2 regions of the Paenibacillus sp. MB22_1 genome follow, and region 2 is predicted to be linked to the other one. Evidence: a T-box and tRNA genes for the amino acid it is inferred to sense, from the RefSeq annotation. Region 2 holds a T-box; the other holds one or more tRNA genes.
What was found. A T-box is a leader RNA that pairs with one kind of tRNA and senses whether it is charged. The one in region 2 lies ahead of ACL02P_RS09805 (arginine--tRNA ligase), so its partner is inferred to be a tRNA-Arg.
Positions count from the first base shown of each region.

Region 1 (4,404 bases), on a different contig from region 2:
CATCGACCAGACGCACAAGTTTTCTTGCCGTTAAGACGAGGGCGCGTTTGTGTTGGTGCTTAGGAACTTCTTTGTACTTCTTCCGGTAATACTCACCGAATTCCTCATCGCGGTTTTTCACCGAGTTGGCAGCTTCAACCAGGTAATAGCGAAGGAATCGGTTGCCGGATTTAATGCGTTTGGTATCTTCGGCTTCAAAAGGGCCAGACTGATGTTTACGCCAGGAAAGGCCGGCATACTTGGCCACAGCCGCTTGATCACTGAAGCGATCGATGTCTCCAATCTCCGCGAGGATACCGGCGGCATACACCCGGTCAATCCCAGGGATGGAGCGCAAGCATTTGGATTCAGGCAGGCCTTCGAGAATGCGCTCTATGGCTTTGTCCAAATCTTTGAGCTGTGCCTGGATGCTTCGAATCACTTGAATGGATGTGCCAAGCACCAGGTCGATGGAGTCCTCAACCACTTTGGAAAGTCGATAAGAGGCTCTGGCAGCCTTCTGAATGCAGCGTGCGACGTTCTCCGGATCAGGGAAGCGATTGCGTCCCTTGTCCCTTAAATAGTCGGCCAATTCGGCGACATCCATCGTGGCAATGTCGTCAAGGCTGTACTTCTCGGAGAGCATCTCCATGAGCGCGTGACCGAATACCGAGCTGTCTACTTCGGTCGTAAAGGCGTTGCACTTGTAGAACAGGTTCTGCAAAAAATATTGCTTCTCACGCGCCAGGTTGTGGATCAGGTGGAATCGCATGCGCGTGAGGCGCTGGAGCGCAACATATTGCTCTTGCATGACGATGGTGGTGGTCAATCGTCCAAAGCGCAAGCGATCCGCAATCACCCAGGCATCAAGACGGTCGGTCTTGTCCATATCCGGGTAGGCTTCTCTGAATTTGCTGACCAGCTTCGGGTTGATGGTGAACACTTTGGCTTTACGGGCTTTGAGCGCCGGATCCTCATGCATGAACATGGCAGGATGCCAGCTGTAGACCGAAGTCGCTTCAAGGCCAATGTGAATCTCGGAAGACGAATGCTTGTCCGCTACAGCGACGATGCGATCTCTCAGATGAGAAGCGCCGTCGAGATTATTCTTGACGGTGAGCGTTTCCAGCTTGTCTCCGTCGGGATTCATAAAGCACGCTTCCAGTTCTTGTGAGCTGACGTCAATACCGACAAATAACTTCAAATGGAGTTCCTCCTTTCTGTTGAGGGATTCAGGGAATGGACGCTCCGGGATGCCTCCGGCGCACACGCAGATCAATCACCCTCGCCTATGAGAACACACTTCAGTCCATGAGCTGCCCCGGCACTGCTATAGCCGGGCATGGGTTGCCGAAGGGAACAGCCAGCGGGTAAGAAGTTCAGACGTGTACCGGAGAAACAGACTTTTAATGTAGACGTGGCTACAGGAGGGATACGAATTTCCCCGAATGGACCCTAAGTTCCATTGTCCAGAGACATTCCAGAAAGTCCAGTCCCCATTCAATTTTCAAAGAACGATTTGCTGGAAAATTTCAAGGAATCTCTCCAGCCCCTACGGGGCTGGAAGCTGAAAGAAAAGAGCTTTCAAAAGATACTATACGAGGAGGGTTAACCATGGAAAAAAGGACTTATTACGTTTCGGTTCAAGGGCGATCGCTCCTTGAGGATCCCGGCGCTGCAGCGTACGAGTGGGAGATTCAAGCCACCCGGGAGGAGGCGGATCACCTGAGTCATATGCTCGAGCATTTGGGGGAGAAGGAGGAGAACGGGTTTATGGCTTTTACCTATCCTTGGCCGGATACGCCGGAAGATGAGGTCAACCGCAGCTACGAAAGTTATCTGAACGCGTTGTATCGTGAAATTTACCGGCTGGGCACGGCGGAAACGCGGGCGCAAATGGAGCGCTCCGGTTTTGCAGCACAGCTGTAGCTGTTTGGATGTCCATCGGAAAGGAGCGACGCCTGTGACGTATTATATCAAGGACGCGGAATATCGGCGGATGGATGAGCACCAAGGGCGACCCTGTGCCGTGATCCAGGTGTATCCGGGCGCGGTGGGAGACCCCGAGCTTTTTGTATATGTGGCGCGTGCTGCGGACGGGAAAGGGTATGAAATCATCCGGATGATCCGCAGCGAGGCGAACTTGGAGATCGACTGGTACGATAATAATCTGCATCAGGCGTTCTCTGAGGTGGCGGAGGAGCGGTTTGGGGATCGGGGCTGGCCGGAGCCGGAAGCTCAGCGGAAGGAGTTCCTGCAGAATCTGCTCGCGAATGAGCAGATCGTCGCCCGATTGGAGCAGTTGCCCCATTGAGGGAGGAATCACCAAATTTATGCCAAAAACGCTTTGAAAAACAAAAAGGATGCGCTATAATAATTAACGCATCCTTTTTCTATAACGACGTGTCCCAGTAGCTCAGCTGGATAGAGCAACGGCCTTCTAAGCCGTCGGTCGGGGGTTCGAATCCCTCCTGGGACGTGACGAAAGAGCACCCTTTGGGGTGCTCTTTTTGCTATAGTCCCAGGTTGGGCGAGAACCCCCACAATCAACTAACTGGATTTTCTACCGCTATTTTGGCCGTTTTTGGACAAAACCGAAGAATTAGAGGTAAATCCTACTGTTAATTTTGTTCAAAAATGCCCCTGAGCGGGAAATCAGCAAAAATAACAGTAGAATTTCCAGTTAGTAGCTTGCACGTGAGAAAAAATCAAATATTAACGGTAAGTTTTCCAGTTAATTCATCTCGACCCTGGCTCAGGGGAAGTCAAATAAAGAACTCGCCCCCAAATGTGGTAAGATCCGCATCTTCCAGATAAAATCAAAAAAACCCTTTGTTAATCAAAGGGCTAGAGGTTAAAAAAAGGTTATGGAGCGGGTGAAGGGAATCGAACCCTCGCCTCAAGCTTGGGAAGCTGGCATTCTACCATTGAACTACACCCGCAAGAGCTAAGCAAGAAATATTATAACGCCAACGCAGACAAGAATCAAGCCCCGCCATTAATTACCGGTCGGGGCGTTTCAATTTACTTTACGATGATGCTTCGGATGCAGCCATCCCTCTCACGATCTGCGCAGGTTTCAAGGGCAGCGCCTGCCCGTCGATCGACAGGATTTCGAGCGATGGCGGCGATCGGTGGATTCAGAGAATAACGAAAAGGCTCAGTTCTTCTAGTGGTTAGCATAAATAAGATTATAGCGAAAATTGTCGATTAGAACGAAGTTTTTTTATGCGGAGAGACTGCGTAAAAAAACGCCGGAGTATTAAGTTTCCGGCGGCTTTGGCGGTATGGGCGTTAGGGCTTGAGATTAACGGCCTGCCGCCGAACTAGACAGCAGCGCTTGAAGGTCCGGCTCAATCTCAGCGGGTTCGGTGCGAGCCGCATACCGCTTGACGATCTCGCCGTCTCGCCCAACCAGGAACTTCACGAAGTTCCATTCGATATCCCCCGTATCGTAAGGTTCTGGCGTATGCTCCCGCAGATAACGGTATAACGGGTGGGCGTGCTCCCCGTTTACGTCGATTTTGGCGAAGAGCGGAAAAGTGACTTGATAATTCGTTTCACAGAAAGCCTTAATCTCTGCTTCCGTCCCAGGCTCTTGCTCGGCGAATTGATTGCAGGGGAACCCAAGAACGGAGAAGCCTTGGTCCTTGTACTTGCTGTACAGTTGCTGCAGCCCCGCATAATGCGGTGTCAACCCGCATGCACTGGCGGTATTGACGATGAGCAGCACTTGTCCCCGATATGGCGCGAGCGTCGTGGTTTCACCCGTAATCGTACGGACTTCAAAATCGTAAAGGCGGCTCATCGGCTTACACCAAATCGCAGGCGTCCGCTGGCATCCAGTGAGCGTCCTGCCCTTCCCATTTCACATTGCAGCCGATCGGATTCGTTAGCGGAATCGAAATTTCGCGCCCGGTGGTGAGCTCCTCCAACACCCGATCCAGATCGTTAACCGTCATTTTGCTCGTGTCGCGCGGGTTATCAACGCCGCGTCCCGTATAGACGAGCTTGCGGTCGGCATCAAAGACGAAGAAATGCGGCGTGCGCAGCGCACCATAGTCTTTCGCTGCCGTTTGTTCCTTATCCCGCAAATACACCCAAGGGAATCGATGCTGCTCCATCCGTTTGACCATGTGCTCGAAAGAATCTTCCGGATGGGTGTTTTCGCTGTTCGAGTTAATCCCTACAAATACGACTCCCCGATCCTTGAACTTCTCTGCCGTTTGCCGCGTGACTTCATCAGAGCCAAGCACATAAGGACAGTGATTGCAAGTAAAAAACACGACGAGCACCTTGGCCAAAGCAAAAGATTCCAAAGAGTAGGTCTGGCCATCCGTAGCCGGCAGGTTAAAGTTTGGTGCCGGACTTCCCAAAGTTAACGTGAAACTCATCACCATCACCTCTCACATATTTTGATAACGT
Region 1 covers NZ_JBLADV010000002.1:85,089-89,492, reverse strand. Annotated here, with positions in the region: gene ACL02P_RS12020 (IS110 family transposase) at 1-1,183, opposite strand, end outside; gene ACL02P_RS12015 (hypothetical protein) at 1,594-1,908, shown strand; gene ACL02P_RS12010 (hypothetical protein) at 1,943-2,293, shown strand; tRNA gene ACL02P_RS12005 (tRNA-Arg) at 2,385-2,458, shown strand; tRNA gene ACL02P_RS12000 (tRNA-Gly) at 2,848-2,921, opposite strand; gene ACL02P_RS11995 (glutathione peroxidase) at 3,287-3,787, opposite strand; gene ACL02P_RS11990 (thioredoxin family protein) at 3,792-4,373, opposite strand.
Region 1: it has a tRNA-Arg gene. The T-box ahead of ACL02P_RS09805 (arginine--tRNA ligase) is inferred to sense a tRNA for this amino acid. The anticodon was not compared.

Region 2 (4,404 bases):
GAAACTCCTTTCTTCTTGGGTTGGTCTCCTCGTCGATCTGCCGTTCCAGCCACTCCAAGTAAACATCATCGAACTCACTCATCATGCACACTCCCTTTCCGAGTCAATAAAAAAACCGCCCCGTTCCCCCTTGCTCCAAGAGCAAGTCAGATCGAAGCGGTATGTGCTTCATACCGAAACATTCATTATGAAAAATAATGTATCACAAGACATATCTTCAAGCAAGTCGTTGCCCGAATTCATCTCGCAGCATGTCCATGCAAAGACATCTTCACCAAATTCCGTGGCCTCATCCAGGAATAAAATTTGCAGATGGGACATATACAATTTCCGCGACGACATGCCCACCGTTTTTTCGCACAGCTTCACTAATGGAATCGGCACGTACCGAGAATACGAACGTAGGCGTACGCTCGCTCGATTGCTTCCGCGACATCTGATTTGGATTCACGACCTGGAAGCTGACCTCGTAAAGGTCATCCGCTTTATCGATCCCCATGGCTAGCACGATCGAAAGTTCATTTAATTCATTGCGGTTCCAATAACCTGACAGCAGCAGGATCATCGCGAGGGATATGGGGACAAGAACAAATCGCTTTACCTGTCGGTACACAGGGATCATCTCCTTGATTTCTACGGTCCTTTAGCTCCAGGTTGGTAGGGAAAGCGGAGGATGGCATCCGATTGCTTCCGTGCCTTGTAGGGAGCGACGGGCGATAAATAAGGAACGCCAAAGGAGTGGAGCCCGCTTAAATACACGACAAGCACAATAAAAGCGACGGTCAGCCCATAAATCCCCAGGGTTGAAGCAATCGCCATGAACCCGAAACGCAGCATCCGGATCGGGATCGACATGGAATAGAACGGAATGGCGAAACTGGATATGGCCGTAATCGCTACGACAACCACCATAACGGTAGAGACGATGCCCGCTTCGACCGCCGCTTGTCCTATGACGATAGAACCCACGATGGACACAGCTTGACCAATCGTTCTCGGTATCCGCAGCCCGGCTTCCCGCAAAATCTCAAAAACGACTTCCATGATCAACGCTTCAAGGAAAGCTGGAAAAGGGCCCCCTTCACGTTGGGCCATTAAGCTCAATAACAATACCGTCGGAATTAAGATACGACTGATAATTATCCTCGGCGGACTGAAGAAAGTCGACGAATAAGGTTGGGGCAAGGAGAACGAATGGCGTTCCGTCAATAAAGATGGCAATTCGGCCTTCCATTACGCCCGTTGCGATCGTATCTGGACGATCGGTGTTGTACAGCATAGGAAAAATCGTAAGCTTGTTATCCTGATTCAGAACTTCTTCAATATATTCACCCTCCAGCACGCGATCCACCAGGAGGTTGTTTAGTTTTTCAGTCAACTTACTTACGATCTGTTGATCCGCTAATCCGTGCATGTACATGATAGCTAGCTCTGTTTTGGTTTTATCGCCTCCGTGAATGCGTCCTGAGGCCCCCGAATATTTGGATAGGCCTTCGATTCGGAAATCGCGCGTTCCTCTAACCCGGGAATTGAGACAATCAAACCATCCATATACCCATCGATCAGGATCAGCGCACCGCCAGACAACAATCCGTTGCACGCATCCTCATAGGTGGTCACTGAGCTAACGCCGCCGACGTTGACGACCTTGTCCTTAACCTGAGTTGGCGTCATCTCCCCGTCTGAGGAGGTCTTCAGAATCGGGCGAATCACATCCTGTTGCAAGAGTTGATTGTCGATAAGTCCTTCGATGTAAACGATAGCGAGTTGCGTACAGTCCGCCGGCAAAAGCTGACGGAACACGACATCCGAACTGTTCCCGAGAAGCTCGCGAAGACCTTCCAGGTTTTGCTGCAGTTGTTTCGATAAACTCGTCCGGTTGTTGCATGTCGCTAGCCCCTTTGTTCTGATGGAAGTAGTAAGAGTATGACCAAAATTTTCTTCTCCTACTCTAGAAGTCGGGCTCGTGGGTTGATATTGGGGAAGTCCAGGATTGACATTCCAAATTAAGCGGATATAATAATACAAAATATCCCACATTCGACGATTGGGAGAGTAGCTGGCTGTTCTAGTCCAAGCGAGCCGGGAGGGTGGAAACCGGTACAGGGCTTCCAGTGAAACGGACCCATGAGAATGGTTGCTGAACGTGAGTCGAGTAAGCAGCCACGGCCCAAGACCGTTATCCTTCAGAGTGGTTAAACATGAAGTTTAACAACAAGAGTGGTACCGCGAGCGCGTAATGCCTTCGTCTCTTTGATGAGATGAAGGCTTATTTTTTTGCCAGGGAGGAGTGGATTTTATGATCAGCAGTTGGATGAAAAAATATCTTGAATTGTCCGTACGACAAGTCCTTTCAAGGCTTGGCCACAGCACCGAGGAGCTCCCGGACATTGTGATCGAGCGGCCCGCCCGTGCGGAACACGGGGATTATTCGACCAACATCGCGATGCAGCTGGCCAAAACGCTGCGTCAACCACCGCTGCATATTGCCGCACAACTGAAGAATGAATTGGAACAAACCGGCCGGATGGAGGGGCTATTCCACCAGATCGAAACCGCGCCGCCGGGCTTTCTGAACTTCCGCCTGGATTGGAACGAATGGGCCCGCAAGGATTTTCAACTTCCGCGGGCAGTTCGCGAAAAGGTCGTGATCGAACATACTTCCATCAATCCGAACAAATCCGCTCATATCGGTCATCTAAGAAACGCCTGTATCGGCGACTCGCTGGCGCGGCTGCTCAAGAGGGCCGGATACCAAATCGAAGTGCATAATTACATCGACGATCTGGGTAATCAGTTGGCAGACACCGTCGTTGGGCTGCTGAATGTGGATCATCAGGCTGCCCACGTGAGATTCGGCGATTTCTGTTGGGACATCTATTCCCGGGTTAACAAGGAATACGATGATCAACCGTCGCTGTTGGAGCAGAGAACGAAGGTGCTGCAGGCGCTGGAAGCTGGAGACGGGAACCTGGCTTGGGTTGGCTTGCTTACGGCAGAGCGTATCGTGCGGGAGCATCTGGAGGAAATGAAGGCGTTTGGGATTGATTATGATTTGTTGGTCTGGGAGAGCAACATTGTCCGGCAAGGGTTCTGGGACACGGCCTTCCGTTTGTTGCAGCAGACCGCACTCTTCCATAAGGAAACGTCCGGTAAGCTGGAGGGCTGCTGGGTCCTGAAGCAACCTGCAGCAGAAGATGTGGAGTCTGAAGCCGAGCATCAGGCCGATAAGGTGCTCGTTCGGTCCAACGGAATTTTGACGTATACGGCCAAGGATATCGCCTATCATCTTTGGAAGTTCGGTTTGCTGGGGAACGATTTCAGGTACAAACCGTTTGCAGATGGGCTCTGGACAACCAGTGCAGAAGGTGTCGCCGCCGATTACGGCAAGGCAGATCTCGTCGTCAACGTGATCGACCACAGGCAAGCGTATCCGCAGGCGATGGTGAAGCAAGCGCTGGAGGCGTTAGGCTTCACAGCCCAAGCGGAGAAGCTGCGCCACGTCGGTTACGGCGTCGTATCGCTAAGCCCTGGCGCAGCCCGGGAGCTTGGCCTCGACACCTCGGACGGCAAAGCCTCGTACGCTATGTCCGGCAGACAAGGGATCGGCATCAAAGTGTCCGATTTGCTGGACCTTATGGAAGCGCAAATCGAAGCCAAGCGGTCCGATTCCGAAGGGTTGTCCAGCCGGCTGATCGCAGCAGCGGCGATCCGTTATTATCTGCTGCGATTCGCCTTGCCGACTGAAGTAGTATTCGACATTCAGCAGGCCACGGAAACCACCGGCAACACCGGCGTTTATCTGATGTACGCGCATGCCCGGGCCGCCAGCATCTTAGCCAAAGCCCAAGCCGACGGGCTCCCTCGGATGGAGTCGCTGCCGGAGGACATCGCACCGCAGGAACGTGCCGAACACGCCCTGCTGAGGCAAATCGCAGCATGGCCGGATACGCTGAGCACTGCGTGTGAGGAACTTTCTCCTACACCGATCTGCCATTTCGCGTATGAGCTCGCCACCTTGTTTAATCATTTTTATACCGCCTGTCCGATCCTAAAAGCCGAGCCCGAGCGGCAACCCTACCGTCTGTGGCTTACTGCGAAATTTAAGGAGACCATCGCGGAGGCGCTGGATGTCATCGGATTGCCGGCTCCGGATCGCATGTAAGCAAGGCAAGTGTTTCGCCAAGCAAAAAAGAGGCGCGACCGGATCAACCGGCCGCGCCTCTTGCATGGGCGTTCTAACCGCCACTCGTGCAACGATCAAACGTTTAGTTCTCTTTTGCGATAAGCCGCATAAGTGACAACAACCAGCACCGCCACCAGGAGGAGGGATAGCGCGACAATCCCCGCATGAAGGCCTTCTCCGTTTAAGATACGCTCATAGCTGAAGTATTTGAAGGGAGA
Region 2 covers NZ_JBLADV010000001.1:2,078,806-2,083,209, forward strand. Annotated here, with positions in the region: gene ACL02P_RS09790 (transcriptional regulator) at 1-82, opposite strand, end outside; gene ACL02P_RS09795 (hypothetical protein) at 290-613, opposite strand; partial or broken gene ACL02P_RS09800 (spore germination protein) at 634-2,040, opposite strand; T-box leader at 2,035-2,256, shown strand; gene ACL02P_RS09805 (arginine--tRNA ligase) at 2,300-4,165, shown strand; gene ACL02P_RS09810 (hypothetical protein) at 4,261-4,404, opposite strand, start outside.